Regions from separate parts of the Ruminococcoides bili genome, predicted to be linked through region 3. Evidence: predicted binding sites of a transcription regulator. Region 3 holds the regulator's gene; each other region holds the start of a gene.

Evidence for each region. Region 3 encodes NrdR, which represses ribonucleotide reductase genes. Its sites were predicted from a motif close to CACNANATNTNGTG; they were not measured.
Region 1: the regulator NrdR is predicted to act here: its motif matches at 3,946-3,959, upstream of nrdD (anaerobic ribonucleoside-triphosphate reductase).
Region 2: the regulator NrdR is predicted to act here: its motif matches at 1,967-1,980, upstream of AAAY30_RS09190 (anaerobic ribonucleoside triphosphate reductase).

Annotation. Positions count from the first base shown of each region.
Region 1 covers NZ_JBBNJY010000002.1:61,304-67,382, forward strand. Annotated here, with positions in the region: gene AAAY30_RS01005 (efflux RND transporter permease subunit) at 1-1,538, shown strand, start outside; gene AAAY30_RS01010 (YbjQ family protein) at 1,554-1,865, shown strand; gene AAAY30_RS01015 (nitroreductase family protein) at 1,953-2,483, opposite strand; gene AAAY30_RS01020 (glycoside hydrolase family 25 protein) at 2,666-3,724, shown strand; gene nrdD (anaerobic ribonucleoside-triphosphate reductase) at 4,059-4,358, shown strand; SAM riboswitch class I at 4,457-4,553, shown strand; gene metK (methionine adenosyltransferase) at 4,607-5,791, shown strand.
Region 2 covers NZ_JBBNJY010000031.1:1,106-7,184, forward strand. Annotated here, with positions in the region: gene AAAY30_RS09190 (anaerobic ribonucleoside triphosphate reductase) at 1-1,903, opposite strand, end outside; gene AAAY30_RS09195 (cation diffusion facilitator family transporter) at 2,327-3,508, opposite strand; gene AAAY30_RS09200 (elongation factor G) at 3,665-5,737, opposite strand; gene ilvD (dihydroxy-acid dehydratase) at 5,984-6,079, opposite strand, start outside.
Region 3 covers NZ_JBBNJY010000034.1:8,730-14,808, forward strand. Annotated here, with positions in the region: gene AAAY30_RS09525 (transposase) at 1-26, shown strand, start outside; gene AAAY30_RS09530 (transposase) at 23-466, shown strand; gene AAAY30_RS09535 (transposase) at 471-845, shown strand; gene AAAY30_RS09540 (hypothetical protein) at 887-1,384, shown strand; gene AAAY30_RS09545 (FprA family A-type flavoprotein) at 1,538-2,695, shown strand; gene AAAY30_RS09550 (Crp/Fnr family transcriptional regulator) at 2,808-3,476, shown strand; gene nrdR (transcriptional regulator NrdR) at 3,891-4,349, shown strand; gene AAAY30_RS09560 (alpha-amylase family glycosyl hydrolase) at 4,514-6,079, shown strand, end outside.

The DNA of each region.
Region 1 (6,079 bases), on a different contig from region 3:
TTGCAGTTGTACTTCTCTTTGGCAGTATGTTCGGTGCTGTGGCAAGAGGCTTCAGTTTTATGCCGAATATGGCAAGCACGGAGCTTTCCGTAACAGTCAGCCTTGACGACTCGGCTACTATGGATGATACCATTGACGCCGCACAAAACCTACTCGACACTCTTTCTGAGTATGACGAATTTGAAACTGTTGGTGTTATGACAGGTTCAACAACAAGCCTTATGGGACTTACAGGCTCTGTATCTTCTTCCGATGCAGACAAAGGTTCTGTTATGGCATATGCAGTATTCAAAGACGACAAAGTAAAGAACAGCGAAAGTATCAGCAAAGAAATTGAAGCAGAACTTCAAAGTATTGACGGAGATGTGGTTGTAAGCGGCAGTTCTTCTTCAAGCTCAATGTCAGCTATGCTCGGTAATGACGGTGTGTCAATCAAGCTTTACGGTGACGACCTCAAAACTTTGCAGAATACCGCAAAAGATATGGCGGAAAAACTTGCTGCGGTTGACGGTATTGACGAAACCGATAACGGCATCGGCGCTACTTCGGGCGAAATCAAGGTAACTGTCGATAAAACAAAGGCTGCCAAAAAGTCACTTACGGTTGCACAGGTATATCAGCAGATTGCCGCCGCAATCACCTCGGAAACCACATCTTCTACCCTTACAAACAGCGGCAAAGACCTTGATGTGGTTGTAATCAAAGACGAAAACAGTGATGTTACAAAGAACAATATCAAGGATATTAAACTCACTTATACAGACAAAGAAGGCAACGAAAAGACCACAAAACTCTCCGAAGTTGCCGAGATTTCAGATTCCGAATCAATGAATTCAATCACAAGAAGTGACCAAAAGCGTTATATTAAAGTCAGCGGTACTTTAAAAGACGGTTATACAAACACCGATGTTTCAAACAAGGCAAAAGCTTTATTTGATGATTATAAACTTCCTGACGGCTGCAGTATTGAATACTCGGGTTCAAACGAGAGCACAATGGAAGCTGTAAATCAAATGCTGCTTATGATGCTTTTAGGCGTAATTCTTATTTACCTTATTATGGTTGCTCAATTCCAGAGCCTTAAGTCACCGTTTATCATAATGTTTACAATTCCTCTTGCATTTACGGGAGGATTTCTCGGATTGCTTATTACAGGTTTTGATGTCAGCGTTGTGGCATTGCTCGGTTTTGTAATGCTCTGCGGTATTATCGTAAACAACGGTATCGTACTTGTTGACTACATCAACAACCTAAGACTTGAGGGCAAAGAAAGACGAGAGGCAATTGTAGAGGCAGGCAAAACAAGAATGAGGCCTATCCTTATTACGGCAATCACAACCGTTCTCGGACTTTCAACAATGGCACTCGGTATAGGCACAGGTTCAGAGATTATGCAGCCTATCGCTATTGTATGTATCGGCGGTTTGCTGTACGCAACAATTATGACTCTTTATATTGTTCCTGTAATTTACGATATTTTAAGCAAAAAAGAACTTCGCAAAGTTAGCGAAAGCGACCTTGAGGAAATAGATATTTAATTGAGGAGAAAAATTATGATACTTACTACTACAGAAACAATTTCAGGCAGAAACCTTGCCACACTCGGTCTTGTGCAAGGCAACACAATTCAGTCGAAGCATATGTTCAGCGATATGGGACAGAGCTTTAAGACTATGGTTGGCGGCGAGCTTAAATCATACACTGAAATGATGAACAAGGCAAGAGATATTGCCACTCAGCGTATGATTGATATGGCTGCAAGAATGGGTGCGGACGCTATTGTATGCGTTCGTTACACATCAGCTTCTGTTATGCAGCAGGCTGCTGAAGTGCTTGCTTACGGCACAGCAGTTAAATTTATTTAAAACTGTAAAACAACTGTAAAACCATAACAAAAAAACCTGTACGGCAACTGCTGTACAGGTTTTTACTTTACGCTTTGCTATATTAAATTAAAAGAACTTTGCAATATCCTCAATAGCCTTACGCTTTGGCATTGCAGGCTCTGCATTGCTGTAGCCTACTCCGATTACGCTTACTACCGCCTCGGTTTCGGGAATATTCAAAACTTCCTTGATTTTTTCGTTATCTCTTATACCCATTACAAGAGTTGAAAGTCCAAGTTCTGTTGCCTTAAGCAAAAGATTCATACTCTGCAAACCGCAGTCGTAAAATCCCCAACCGTTGCCGAGTTCATTTGTCGGTGTACCGTCCTTTTCGTATCCGGAACGATTAAGCACAATTGCGGTAACAATAAGTGCGGGAGCGTCTGCAACATTTTTCTGATTGTAAGGCGACAATGCATTCTTAACATCTGCAAGTTTTTCGCCTGTTACCACATAGTAGCGTGATACCTGCGAGTTTTTCCATGACGGTGCAAGTTGAGCCGCCGCAATCATCTCTCTTAACTTTTCTGTTTCGACAGGTTTATTTATGTATTCTCTTACGCTTCTTCGAGTTTCCGTTACTTTTGATAATTCCATCCATAATACCTCCGATTTCATTTTATAAGGTAATATTAGCACAAAATAAAATTTTTTACAATAAAATTAGCCTAATTTCTGCAATTTTTGCACTTTAAGCACTGTAAATGAAAAGTTTAACTTTTGGTATTATTTTTAATATTATACTAAAGTAAACTTTATCAATTTGAAAGGATGATTTTATGGCAAAAATAAGCTGTGTTGATATTTCAGAATTTCAGCAAGGCATTAATTTTAACAAAATGAAAAACGACGGTATAAAAGCTGTCATTATAAGAGCAGGCTACGGCAGAGAATCAAGTCAGAAAGACAGTATGTTTGAAAGTCATTACAAAAACGCAAAAAGCGAAAATATGATGATTGGTGTGTACTGGTACAGTTACGCAGACAGCGTCGGCGATGCAGAAAAAGAGGCAAAGGCTTGCCTTGAATGCATTAATAACAAATCTCTTGATATGCCGATTTATTATGATTTGGAAGATAATTCACAAACTAAACTCGGCAAAGCAAAACTTACAGAAATTGCGGAACGCTTTTGCGAAACGATCAAGAAAAGTAACTACAGAGCAGGTGTATATGCTAATCTGAATTGGTTTAATAATTATCTCGATTACGATAAATTAAAGAAAAAGTACAGTATCTGGCTTGCACAATATAACTCCGTAAATGAATTAAACTGTGATATATGGCAGAACAGTTCAACAGGCAGAGTAAGCGGTTACGGCAAAAATATTGATACGAACATCATATTTAACGAAAGCGTTTTCAACAGCAAAAAAGAGGACGATAAAGACAAAGGAAAAATAACCAAACCGGATATTTTCTACAGAGTGCGCTGTGACGGTGTTTGGCTGCCCGAAGTAAAAAATCTTGAAGATTACGCAGGTTTAAAAGGCAAAGCAATTACGGATATTGCAATAAAAGTAAGTGAAGGCAAGGTGTGGTATCAGGTTCACACTAAAAGCGGGTGGCTGCCGAAAGTCAGCGGATATGACATTGACGATTTAGAAAACGGTTATGCGGGCAACGGCAGTAAAATTGACGCAATCAGAGTGTATTACACCACACCGCAGAATATTGCTGAAAGTCTTAACAAATATCTTGTTGCAAAATATAAAGTTTCGGCAATAAGCAAAGAATATTTTGACTGGCAGCACGATGACCAAACTTCAAACGGTCAGGACGGCTACGCAGGACTTTTCGGTAACAACATAGACAGAGTTTTATTGGTGCTCGAATAAATATATAAGGCGGTGGAAGCATCGCCTTATTTGCTTGAAATAAAAAATTTTGTGCTAAAATATTCATATACAATTACAAATCGGGAAATTAAACTAATAAAAATTGTTATTTGAGGGCAAAACTTTTGTCCTCTTTGCTTTTATATATTTGTCAACTGTAAAAATAAACAAAAATACTTACTTTTATTTGTGCGAATAATTCCTATTTTAATATTGCATACAACAAGATGTTGTGCTATAATAGATTTACTCTACAAGATATATGCTTTTAAAGAATTAAAAGTTACATTATATATTAAAGAGGATTATGAAATTACGAAAGGGAAGGATATTTATGACAGTAAATGTAAAGGGCGGAAAGCTTAGCAAAAAGGAAATTGAGGCATACACAACACAGCTTAGAGAGGCAAATCCGGATAAATATATCAAGAATGTTGAACTCACAGTTGACGGCGACTATGTTGATGTTAAATACGATTACGATTCTGTTCCGTTTGAAAGAATCCGCAGAATCACAGGCTATCTTGTAGGTACGGTAGACCGCTTTAACAATGCAAAGCGTGCCGAGGTTGAGGACAGAGTAAAACACAGCGTACCTTGTACAGAATGTTGTTCCGTTGATGAAATCGCATAATTTTTTTGTTTGATTATCCGATTTTACAATATACCTGTTATTTCTTGTTGACTTTTGTCGATATAACGGTATATAATTAAAACAATAAGTTAATATTTATCTTATCAAGAGCGACTGAGGGAACAGGCCCTGTGAAGTCCGGCAACCTGCATTTGCAAGGTGCCAAATCCTGCGGTATTTACCGAAAGATGAGTCTTAATAGCACCTTTCGGCTGAAAGGTGCTTATTTTTTGCAAAGGAGAATTATAATGGCAAAACATTTTTTCACTTCTGAGTCAGTAACAGAGGGACATCCTGACAAAGTTTGCGACCAGATTTCCGACGCTGTTCTTGACGCTATTCTCGAACAGGATAAAAACGCTCATGTTGCCTGCGAGGTAACCGCTACAACAGGTGTAGTTCATGTTATGGGCGAAATTTCTACAGACTGCTATGTTGACATTGCAGGTATCGCAAGAAAAGTTGTAAATGACATCGGCTATGACAACCAGGCGTGCGGTTTTAACGGCAATACTTGCGCTGTACTCACTTCTATTGACCAGCAGAGCCCTGATATTGCAATGGGCGTAAACGAAAGCTACGAGCTTAAAGACGGCGAAAATGACGCCAACAATCAGATTGGTGCCGGCGACCAGGGTATGATGTTCGGTTACGCTTGCAACGAAACCAAAGAGCTTATGCCGCTTGCTATCTCACTTGCTCACAAGCTTGCAAAACAGCTTACAGCGGTAAGAAAAGACGGTACTCTCTCCTACCTTCGTCCTGACGGTAAAACACAGGTAACCGTTGAGTATGAGGGTGACACACCTGTAAGGGTAGACACCGTTGTTGTGTCTACACAGCACGATGAAAAGGTTACACTGGAGCAGATCAGAAAAGATATGGTTGAATATGTAGTAAAGCCAATTATTCCTGCCGAGCTTTTAGACGAAAACACAAAATATTTCATCAACCCGACAGGCAGATTTGTAATCGGCGGCCCTGTAGGCGATTCAGGTCTTACAGGCAGAAAGATTATAGTTGATACCTACGGCGGATTTTCTCGTCACGGCGGCGGTGCATTCAGCGGTAAAGACCCGACAAAGGTTGACAGAAGTGCCGCTTACTACGCAAGATACATCGCAAAGAATATTGTTGCCGCAGGTCTTGCCGATAAGTGCGAGGTTCAGCTTGCATATGCAATCGGTGTTGCTAAACCTGTATCAATAATGGTAGATGCTTTCGGTTCATCAAGCTACACAAACGAACAGCTTTCAGACGCTGTGGAAAAGGTATTTGACTGCCGTCCGAATTCTATTATTGAGCAGTTAAAGCTTAAAGAAACAAAGTATCGTCCGCTTGCCGCTTACGGTCATATGGGCAGAGAAGAACTCGGCGTTGCTTGGGAAAAGACAGACAAAGCACAGGCTCTCGTTAAAGCTATTAACGAATAATTATTAAAACAAATACACAAACCGCTCTTCTAAAAAATTCTTGGGAGAGCGGTTTTTATAATTTGTCGGTTCTATCCTTAAGTCAAAAAATTATAAAAGGTTGACCAAACTTTTATAATTATTTAGATTATAAAAGAAAGTTGTAAACAATTGCAAAATTCAAAACAATATATCCGTTACGGTTTTAAAAACAAAAAAATTCGTTGAAGATAAAGTAATATTAAATATACAGGTAATATTCAATTCTTTACCTGACATTTTAAGACAAGCACAGCAAAAATAAACTTA
Region 2 (6,079 bases), on a different contig from region 3:
TAACACCCGGAATAATTCCGAAACGCTCTTTATCAATTCTTACAAATCTGCCCGACAAGCCCTCTGCAGGAGTACCGATAACACCGAAGTTAAGTTTGTACTTCTCGGTAGCCTCGTTCATCTTCTTTCTCATATAGCCGACAATTTCAAGGCCGAGCTTTTGTGAAGTTTCGCTCTCGCCGTGATGTTTGCCTGTAAGAACCACAAGACACTCGGCAAGTCCGATAAATCCGATTGTGAGTGAGCCATGCTTTAAAACATCTCTTACAGAATCGTTAGGAGTAAGCTTGTCGCTGTCAAGCCAAATACCCTGACCCATAAGGAAAGGATAGTTTCTGACAAGTTTCTGACACTGAATTTCAAAACGCTCAAGAAGCTGACCTACAACGAGATCGCACATTCTGTCAAGCTGTTCAAAGAAGAAATCAATATTTTTATTTGAAAGAATTGCAAGTCTTGGAAGGTTAATTGAAGTAAAGCTAAGGTTTCCTCTGCCGTATGTAATCTCTCTGTCAGGATCGTAAACATTGCCCATAACTCGTGTACGGCAACCCATATATGCAACCTCTGTTTCAGGATGACCGGGCTTGTAATATTGGAGATTGTACGGTGCGTCGATAAATGAGAAGTTAGGGAAAAGTCTTTTTGCAGAAACTCTCATTGAAAGTTTGTACAAATCGTAGTTCTTATCCTCCGGATTGTAGTTTACGCCCTCTTTTACCTTGAAAATCTGAATTGGGAAAATAGGTGTTTCACCGTTGCCAAGACCTCTTTCCGTAGCGTAAAGGAGGTTCTTCATAACAAGTCTGCCCTCCGGAGAAGTATCTGTACCGTAGTTAAGTGAGCTGAACGGAATCTGTGCGCCTGCTCTTGAATGCATTGTGTTAAGGTTATGGATAAGTGCCTCCATAGCCTGGAAAGTAGCCTTATCTGTTTCAGCCTCGGCATGTTTAAACGCAAAACGCTGAATTTTCTCGGCAACTCTGTCTTCAAACTTTTCTTTAAGAAGTGCAAGCTCCTCCTTTTTATAATTAGGAGTCTGATTTTCGAGTGTCGGCCATTCGCCGCTTGCCTCCTCTGCCTTTTCGCAGATTTCTTTTACTGTAGCGTCAGGATCTTCGGCATCTGTCAAAAGTTCAATTGCTCTTTCAAGATTGATTCTGTAACGCTTTCTGTATGTTTTCTTAACGCCCGGAGCCATTGAGTAATCAAAGTTAGGCACACTCTGACCGCCGTGCTGGTCATTCTGGTTAGACTGAATTGCAATACATGCAAGTGCCGAATATGACGCAATGTCATTAGGTTCTCTCAAATAGCCGTGACCTGTTGAAAAACCGCCTTTAAAAAGGCTTACAAGGTCAATCTGGCAACAAGTTGTGGTAAGTGTAAAGAAATCAAGATCATGAATATGAATATCACCGTCACGATGAGCCTTAGAATACTTAGGGTCGAGAATGTACATTTCATTGAACTGTTTTGCGCCCTCTGAACCGTACTTGAGCATTGTACCCATTGCAGTATCACCGTCAATGTTTGCGTTCTCACGCTTAATATCGTTATCTTTAGCTGATTTAAAAGTAAGGTCCTCATAAATCTTCATGAGCTTTGTGTTCATTTCACGCACTCTTGTACGCTCTGCACGGTAAAGTATATATTCCTTTGCAGTTCTTGCATGACCGTTTTCAATAAGCACCTTTTCAACAGCGTCCTGTACCTGCTCAACTGTAGGAGCCTTATCTCCGCACTTTTTCTCAAGTAAATCTCTTACCTGTACCGAAAGTGCTTTTGCGGCATCATAATCGTTACCGCCGATTGCCTGTGCAGCCTTATAAATGGCTTGTGTTATTTTTTCTGTGTCAAAATTTGCTTCTCGTCCGTCACGCTTAATAATTTTTGTTATCATTTTTCTTCCTCCGTATTTATAACTCCTATATATATCTATATTTAGTGTTGCTTTTATAATTTTCACTATATATTGTGGTATATGTATTGCCGAACACAAGTTTTATTCTATCATAAAGAGGCGTTTAATTCAATCGTCAAACTGACAAAAACAGATTTTTTTATTTGTTTAATTTGAGCAATTTTTTTAGGATAATTACAAATTAGAATATTACAAAAATTTTCTATAATATGTGACCGTTTGTTTATATCACCACAATATATTGTATATTGTTCTTATAATTAAACACTGACATAAAATCAAAACAAAAAGCAATCGGGCTGCTTTATCAAACAGCTTGATTGCTTTTATCAGTAAGTTTTGTGATTTAACGCACGGTTTTAGCCAAACCTTTATAATCGATTAATAAAGTGTTTTGCTAAATCATAATTTAATATTTCCGCCACATTCAAGGCAGATTTTATCAATATGTATTATCGGGATAAGTTTTTCATCAATCTGCGATATTTTTTCTTTCACGGCATTTAACGCATCTGTTTCTTTTAATTTACATTCAGGCGGAACCACAAGGTCAAAAAGTACACGCTGATGTTCTTCTCCCTTTACAATTCTGAAATCGTGCAGGCTGAGTGCGCTGTCAATACTGTCAAGCGACTCGTTTATCTTTTCTTTTAATTCAATAGTATATTCATCGGAAACCGCAATTGGGTCCATATGAATAGTAACCACGCAATTATACTTTTCCTGTATTTTTCTTTCAAGTCTGTCGATTACATCGTGTGCCTTTAAAATATCGACATCGTAAGGGACTTCCGCATGGAAAGAAATTATACATCTTCCCGGACCGTAATCGTGAATGAGCAAATCGTGAATACCCGTTATAAGTTCGGTAGAAAGCACAATTTCTCTGATTTCGTCTATAAATTCCGGGTCGGGAGTATTTCCGAGCAAAGGTGAAAGACTTTCCTTAAAAGTGCTTATACCCGTATAAAGAATAAATCCGGCTACGGCACAACCGAGCCAACCGTCGATATTCACGCCTGTTACGGCAGATATGCCCAAACCTATTAAAACTACCGAAGTAGCAATACAGTCGGTGAGAGAATCCATTGCCGTTGCCTTAAGAGCAGACGAAGAAATCTTTTTTGACATTGCCCTGTTGAAGAAAAACATCCACAGCTTTACACAGATTGAGCCGATAAGAATACATACCGACAACAAAGTAATTGCTGTGCTTTCTTCGGGATTAATAATTTTTTCAATTGACGATTTCAAAAGTTCCACACCCACAAGGATAATTGCACACGATATTCCCAAACCCGCCACATATTCATATCTGCCGTGACCGTAGGGATGTTCTTCATCGGCAGGTCTGTTGGCAAGTTTAAATCCCAAGAATGTTACAACCGAACTGCCTGCGTCAGACAAGTTATTGAATGCGTCTGCAGTTACGGAAATTGATGCGGTGAGTATCCCCGACAGAAGCTTTGCACTGAACAAAATGAGGTTCAGTATTATTCCGACTACACCCGAAAAATTACCGCAAGCCGAACGCACCTGCGGATTTTTTATGTCATCATAATTTTTTATAAACTTTGAAAGCACTAAATCCAACAACTAAAAACACCACTTAACAAATAAACTACACCATATAATGGCATTAACAATAATTTAGCACAGCACATCAAAGTTAGTCAAGAGAAACAAATCCCATTGCAAAGAAATGCAACGGGATTTGATAAAATTATAAAGTTATTTTGCTTATTCAGCGTCAGCCTTAGCTTTTTCAATTATCTTTTGAGCAACATTTGCCGGAGCGTCTTCATATCTTGCAAAAGCAAATTCATAACTTCCTCTGCCCTGCGTAACCTGACGAAGATAGGTTGCGAAATTATCCATCTCTGCCATAGGAACTTCGCCCTCAACAATCTGCATACCGCTGTCCTCGGCAGGAGTCATACCGAGCACTCTGCCTCTGCGCTTGTTTACTTCACCCATTACATCACCCATATTTGAGTCGGGCAATGTAACCTTAAGAGAGCCGATCGGCTCAAGAAGTGTAGGAGATGCGTTTGGAATACCGTTTTTATATGCCATACTTGCGGCAGTTTTAAATGACATTTCCGAAGAGTCAACAGGATGATACGAACCGTCATAAAGTGTAGCTCTGATACCTACCATCGGATAACCTGCAAGCACACCTTTTTTAATGGAATCACGCAACCCCTTTTCTACTGCCGGGAAGAAGTTTTTAGGAACTGCGCCGCCGACAACTCTTTCCGCAAATTCAAGACCTTCGCTCTCGCAAGGCTCAAACTCAATCCAAACATCGCCGAACTGACCGTGACCGCCTGACTGCTTTTTATATCTGCCCTGTGCCGAAACTTTTTTCCTGATAGTTTCACGATATGCGATTTTCTGCTTTTTAAGAACCGCCTCTACATTGAATTTTGACTTTAACTTTGAAATTACAACATCAAGATGCTGTTCGCCCAAGCCTGAAATAAGCATTTCGTGTGTTTCGTGGTTTGTTACATATTTAATAGTAGGGTCTTCCTCGCTTAGCTTTGCAAGTCCCTGTGCTACCTTGTCTTCATCGCCCTTTGTGACAGGATAAATAGCCATTGTATATGATGATACAGGATAATCAATACCCTCAAGCACTACTTTTCTGAGCGGTGAGCAAAGTGTGTCGCCTGTTTTTACAGAAGCAAGTTTTGGAATAGCGCCGATGTCGCCTGCGCCTATATAATCGGTTTCAACCTGTTTTTTACCTCTTACGGTAAGAACCTTTCCTATTCTCTCCTGTGTGCCTGTTCTCATATTTACAAGCGGAGTATCGGCACTGACTTTTCCCGATACAACCTTAACATAAGAAAGTTTACCTACAAACGGGTCAACAACTGTTTTAAATACAACTGCGGCAGCCGCTGCGTTTTCGTTGACGCTGATTTCAACAGGTTCGCCGTCAACATCAACAGCAATTTCGTCACCTTTATCGGCAGCTGTAGGTGCAAGCCATACAAGACTATTCAAAAGCTGGTCAAAAGCAAATGTATTGTGTGCGTCACCGCAGAATACAGGGCAAATTGTACCGTCTTTAACACCCTTACTTACGCCGAGTATAATTTCTTCCGGAGTAAATTCTTCACCCATAATAAACTTGTCGAGCAGTTCCTCGCTTGTTTCCGCAACAGCCTCTTTAATAGCCTCACGCAAGCCCTCAAGTCTGTCGCCCATATCAGGAAGCGGAGTCTGCACTACAGAACCGTCTGTATCATATTTATAAGCCTTATAATCAAAAAGATTTACATATGTATTTGCCTGACCGTCAACAATGTACGGAACAACAACAGGACAAACAGTAGGGCCGAATGTAGCCTTTAAACTTTCAAATACACGGTAGAATCTGGCGCTTTCGTCACAAAGACCGTTTACGAAGAAAATCTTTGTAAGACCTGCCTTGGTGGCAGCTTTAACAGCCTTTTCGGTACCGACATTTACACCGTCTTTGCCCGATACAACGATAAGCGCTGAATCGGCGGCACGCATACCCTCTGCTACACCGCCCTCAAAGTCGAACAAACCGGGAGTATCTATAATATTTATCTTGGTATTTTTCCATTCAATGGGAGCAACCGAGGTTAAAATTGAAGTCTGGCGCTTGATTTCTTCACTGTCATAATCAAGAACGGTATTACCGTCTGCAATATTACCAAGTCTTTCAGATGCCTTTGCAAGATATATCATACTCTCGGCAACAGATGTTTTACCGCATCCGCCGTGACCTGCAAGGGCAATGTTTAATATTTTTTTAGCATTGTACTGTTTCAAAAGAAACACTCCTTTCGGGATATATATTCAAATCTTAAGCGTTTTCGACAATTAGTAATCAACTTACTTGTCAATTATAGCATATTTGTATAAATCTTACAATAGAAATTTGACGATAAGCTAAAAAATTAACTCCTTGCCTAATAAGACAAGGAGTTAATTGTGCAAATTGCTTATTTTATAAAATTTAAATGTTTAAAACATAAAAATCCGAAAGGTTTTTTGTGCAATTACACCAATTCAATATTACTCAAGAACTGCGCCCTGTGCACCCGATGTTACGAGTTTTGCATAACGGGCAAGGTAGCCTGTTGTAATCTTTGGCTGACGAGGTTTCCATTC
Region 3 (6,079 bases):
TTGGGTCGGAAAGGGCAGAGCGATGAAGGATTTTGAAAAGTTCTTTAAAGATGTGCCCTCCAACTCCTTATCGGCAGTCATCGCGGTAGCGATGGACATGAACGCATCTTACAACAAGCTTGTAACAAAGCATTTGCCCAAAGCACGGATTGTATATGATCGGTTTCATATGCAGTCGCAATTTGGCAGAGATGTTCTCGGCACTGTTCGTCTGGATGAAGCTCGCAGGCATAAAGCCAAAGAAAAAGAAATTCTTGCCGATATCTCGGATGATACCGACAAGGAAACTATGAAATCTCTTAAACAAGAAGCTAAAGCGGAAAAGCAGGAATACAGCCAACTCAAGAAGCTGCGCTGGTCATTGCTCACTAACTCTGATAAACTCTCCGACAGTAAAACCGAGCAATTACAATCTATTCTGCAAGATCATCACGACCGAGCTTGTAAAATAAAGTGTGTAAGTTAGAAAAATAACTTGCACACTTTTTGCATTTTGGAAAAAGTGTGTTACAATGAAAGAAAGGAAAAAGGAATGGACAAAATGGTTTCAGGCGGCGAAAGAAAGTGAGATTCCCGCATTGGTACGGTTTGCAGTTCAAAAAGAAAAACGACTCCCCGGCTTAGCGGCTCATGCCATCTACCCAATCAGCACCGGCAAGCTCGAAGGCTTCAACAACAAGATCAAGGTCGCTAAACGAATCGGCTACGGTTACCGTGACGACGACTTTTTCTTCACCTTGATTCGCTATCTTTCTATTCCTTCTGTCCGTTCACCATCCCACAAAAATAGTGATGAACCATCTTATCTATTCACACTTTTTTCGGTAACCATAAATTATAAGTAAGTTGTACTGCAAAGACTGATTTATTTTAAGGAGATTATTGAATGAGTAAAAAAATATTGATAGGAGATATGGGACTGCTTTTGTATAATGCTGTTTTGCTCTTTATTTCAAGGATTTTATACGATAATAAAATTTTATATCCGTATAATTATCCGTTACATATACTCTTTGCCGTACTTTTGATTTGCGGTGCGGTTGGATTCTGGATTTTTTCTTATAATGCAGAATGTAAAAATGTTTCCCGTACAAATATAGCAATTTCTTTAGTAATGTGTTGTTTAATATTTCTTGCTGTTATAAATAAAAATATCAGTTATATCGGAAATAATGCTGTAAATACCATGACGGCTTTTGGAATGTTCGGATTTCAGGTTGCCCGATATTTAAAATCCATAGTCTGTTATTACGATGTTTATGGTGAATTTCCGCCATTGCTCGACAAAATAAAATATATTCATAATATAGAACTGAGCTTTGCTCCTGCATTGGCAACAATTTTATCTGTTTTAAGTATTGTTTTTTTGATATTTACTGCTTAGGAGTATTTATTTGTATTTGTTTATATGTTTTTTGCTTTTGTAAAAGTAGCTAATTTGCTGCCTGACTCTATTGAAATATATGTTTAATTATGGTATAATCATATACGGGTTATTATTTGATTTGTTATTATTTTAATTAAGGGGAGAATAAAAATGAATATAAATATTTCTGATGCTATTAAATATATCGGCGTTGATGATAAAGATATTGACCTTTTTGAAAGTCAGTACATTGTGCCAAACGGCATTTCTTATAACTCATATGTAATTCTTGATGAAAAAATCTGCGTACTTGACACGGTGGATAAGAGAAAAACCGATGAATGGGTTGCAAATCTTGAAAATGTACTTGACGGAAAAACTCCCGATTATCTTATTATTAATCATCTTGAGCCTGACCATGCGTCAAACATACAGCTGCTTGCAGATAAATATCCCGATATGAAGCTTGTCGGAAATGCAAAGACATTTAATATGCTGCCTCAATTTTTTGACATTGACCTTACCGACAGAACGGTTACTGTAAAAGAGGGCGACTCATTAAACCTCGGCGAACATACACTTTCTTTCTATATGGCACCTATGGTACATTGGCCCGAGGTTATGGTTACATATGAAAGCAAGGAAAAAGTGCTTTTTTCTGCCGATGGATTCGGTAAATTCGGTGCACTTGATACAGACGAAGATTGGGCTTGCGAGGCAAGAAGATATTACTTTAATATTTGTGGAAAATACGGTGTGCAGGTTCAGGCTTTGCTTAAAAAAGCAGCTAAGCTTGATATTGAGAAAATCTGTCCGTTACACGGCCCTGTTCTTACCGAAAATCTCGGTTATTATATTAACCTTTATGACATCTGGAGCAAGTATGAGCCGGAGGTTGACGGTATATTTATCGCTTATTGTTCAATTCATGGCAATACCGAAAAAGCCGCTTTAAAACTTTATGGTATTTTGAAAGAGAAAACAGATAAAAAGATTGCTATTTCTGACCTTTCAAGAAGTGATATGGCAGAAAATGTTGAGGACGCATTTAAGTATTCTACACTTGTTGTGGCCGCTCCTTCATATGACGGCGGAGTTTTCCCTGTTATGAATGACTTTTTACATCATTTGAAAATTAAGGGATACAAAAACCGTAAAGTTGCTATGATTGAAAACGGTTCATGGGCACCTTGTGCAATCAAGTCTATGCAGCCTTATTTTGACGAAATGAAGGGTATTGAGATTTCAGATGCCAAGGTTACAATCCGTTCAACTATGACAGCTGAAAATGAAGTTCAGCTTGCCGCTCTTGCAGATTCAATAATTTAATAAAATAGTTTTTGCTAAAAGTACGCAAACTGTTTTGAATTTACGGATAAAATATCCGTATATTTTGGTGCGGATATTTTTAGTATTGCATATTTAATTTGTCGGAGGAAATATGGAACAACATTTTGAATTCCTAAGAAAGCACCCAATTTTTGAAAGTTTTACAGATGAAGAAATAGAACAGGCGCTTGTGGAATTTGATTATAAAATTCAGAGCTATAAAAATGATGATATTATTGTAAGTTCAGGCAAAATTCATAAATATTCCGCTTTTGTGCTTGAGGGTGCGGCTCAAATACAAAAATATAATTCAGACGGAGTTCGTGAAATTTTGGGAAGAGTTTACAGTGACAGCATAGGTTGGCTTATCACCGCCGCACCACGAACCACACATTGCGATATTGAAATAGTGTCGCATGGGGAGTCGACAATTCTTTTTCTGGATTTTGCGAAAATTAAAGAAAATGATTATAAAAAGATTATTATTCAGCAAAAATTACTTAAAAATCTTTTTGTATTGTTTGAGGAGATGGATTTGCGCTCTCTCGAATATAAAATTGTGCTTTCAGAGCGTTCCATACGCAAAAAAATAATGCGTTATTTTGAATTCAGAGAAAAGCGTGACGGAAGTTCTTCTTTTTGCATTGAAGGCTCAAGACAGGATTTTGCGGATTATCTAAGCGTTGATAAATCGGCGCTATCCCGTGAGCTTAATAAAATGAAAAAAGACGGATTAATAGATTTTAACGGTGATAATTTCACCATATTGCAAAAATTATGAATTGTGGGGATATTATAAAGCAGTAATGAATATTGCTTGTGTTAGTCTTGATATTAATTAAATCTTGGCATATTAGTGAGTATTCAATAAAATTTATTACTGTATTTTTATACAGTTTCTTGAAAATCGTTGCAAATGCAATTTCCAAAATAGTATTATTCTGTTATAATTTTAAAAGAAACAGCGATTGAGCTGTTAAAAATATGCTATCAACTACATAACATAAATTTCTTCTATAACCCTATTACCCCTAAAAAAGCAACAGACGAGTTTATTCTCAACTGTTGCTTTTTTCATTTGTAAAAATCAGTATAGAGCAAAAATGTAATAAATTTGTAAATAAATATTTATTGCCTTGAATTTTTCGGTATGTTATAATATTTTTAGAATATTTGTGATTTAGGGGAGCTTTTTATGAAATGCCCATATTGTTCATTTGAAGAAAGTAAGGTTGTGGATTCCCGTTCGGCAGATGACGGGGAAAGAATACGCAGAAGAAGAGAATGTCTTAAGTGCGGAAAGCGTTTTACAACTTATGAAATTATTGAGAATATTCCTCTCTATGTTGTCAAGCGTGACAAATCAAGAGAAGTTTTTGACCGCAATAAGCTGACTGCAGGTATTCTTCGTGCTTGTGAAAAGCGCCCTGTTTCTGTTGAACAGGTAGAAGAAATGGTCACTGACATTGAGCTTACTGCACAGAACGGCTTTGAACGAGAAATTACTGCCGAGCATATCGGTGAACTTGTAATGGAGCGCCTTAAAAAGGTTGATGAAGTTTCATATGTTCGTTTTGCCTCGGTTTATCGCCAATTCAAGGACATTAATACATTTATGGAGGAGTTAAACAAACTCCTTACCGAAAAAAAGTAATATTTTAAGAGTCTGATTATCCAAAAAAATCAGGCTCTTTTTGTTTATTAGGTAGGAATTTTTAAAATAATTGTAAAAAATCTCAAAATACTATTTATTTTGCTAAGAAATAATGTTATAATAATTTTATCCTTGTGGCTTATCGCACTCGGATTAATTGTGAAATGAAAGATGGTGATTATTTGTTTAAAAGAATATTATCAGGTCTGTTGGTTTCTGCTATGCTCACAGGTTCTGTCGTTTATTTGACAGGCTGTTCAAATTCGCAGAACGGTTCAGATGATAATACTTCTACCAATACTTCTACCGAGTATGCTCACGCAGATAAGATTGATAACGGTACAATTTTGCAGTGCTTTTCGTGGGATTTCAATACTATAAAGGAATCTATGGCTGACATTGCGGCTTCAGGATATACGGCGCTGCAGACTTCGCCTATTAATGCTTGCCTTGAGGGCGAGAACGGCGGAATGCAGCTTTACGGTGATGGCAAATGGTACTATCATTATCAGCCCACCGATTTTAAAATCGGTAACTATCAGCTCGGAACTCGTGACGAGTTTAAAGCTATGTGTGACGAGGCGGAAAAGTACGGTATTAAGGTTATTGTTGATGTTATTGCTAACCACACAACACCGACCACAAGCGCAGTAAGTCAGGATCTTATTGATGCAGGCGGCGGAAGTTTGGACACGCTTTATCATAAAAACAATGCGTATGACCTCAATGACTTTTCAAACAGACTTGCTTGCACTACTTACAAAATGGGTGGTTTGCCTGATATTAATACAGAGCGCACATCTTTTCAGGATTATTTTATTGAGTATCTCAATGACTGTGTCGCTTGCGGTGCTGACGGTTTCCGTTATGATACTGCAAAGCACATCGGCTTACCTGACGATCCTAAGGAAGATGACGGCTTTACAAATAACTTCTGGCAGAGAGTAATCACCGAAGTAAACAATGCTGACAATCTGTTTATATACGGAGAGGTGCTTCAGGGCAACAATGAAAGAATTGCCGACTATATTGAGGCAATAGGTCATACTACAGCAAGTACATACGGCAGTAAAATCAGAGGCGCAATTACAAACAATACTTTGTCAAAAGGTACTGTAAGTGATTATTGGCTTGGTGACGCACCGCTTAATATGGTTACATGGGTTGAATCTCACGATAACTATATTAATGACGGCAACTGGTACAATATGACTAAGGAACAGGTTATCCTCGGTTGGGCAGTAATTACTGCAAGAAAAGACGGCACACCGCTGTTCTTCGATCGTCCTTACTATTCAAGTGTTGAAAACGAATGGGGAATGAACCGTATCGGCACAGAGGGTGACGATATGTACAAGGATAAGAGTGTAAAAGCCGTAAACTTCTTCCGTACAGCTATGATTGGCGAAGACGAAAATATTGTAAATCCGAATTCCGATTCAACCGCTGTTATGATTGAAAGGGGCACAAAAGGAGCGGTAATTGTAAATACAAAAGATGCTCTTAAGACAGGATTTGAAACAAATCTTGCCGACGGTACATATGTAAACAGAGTTGACGGCAAAACAGAATACACCGTTAAAAACGGTAAACTTACTTCTGATGCCGATATTCCGGCAAACAGTGTGGTAGTTCTTTATAATGACGGTTATAAGGAATATGAAGCTGCCGCCGAAGTAGGCGTTGCCGAGGACACCGTATTTAACATTCAAAGCGGTAAAACCGCAACA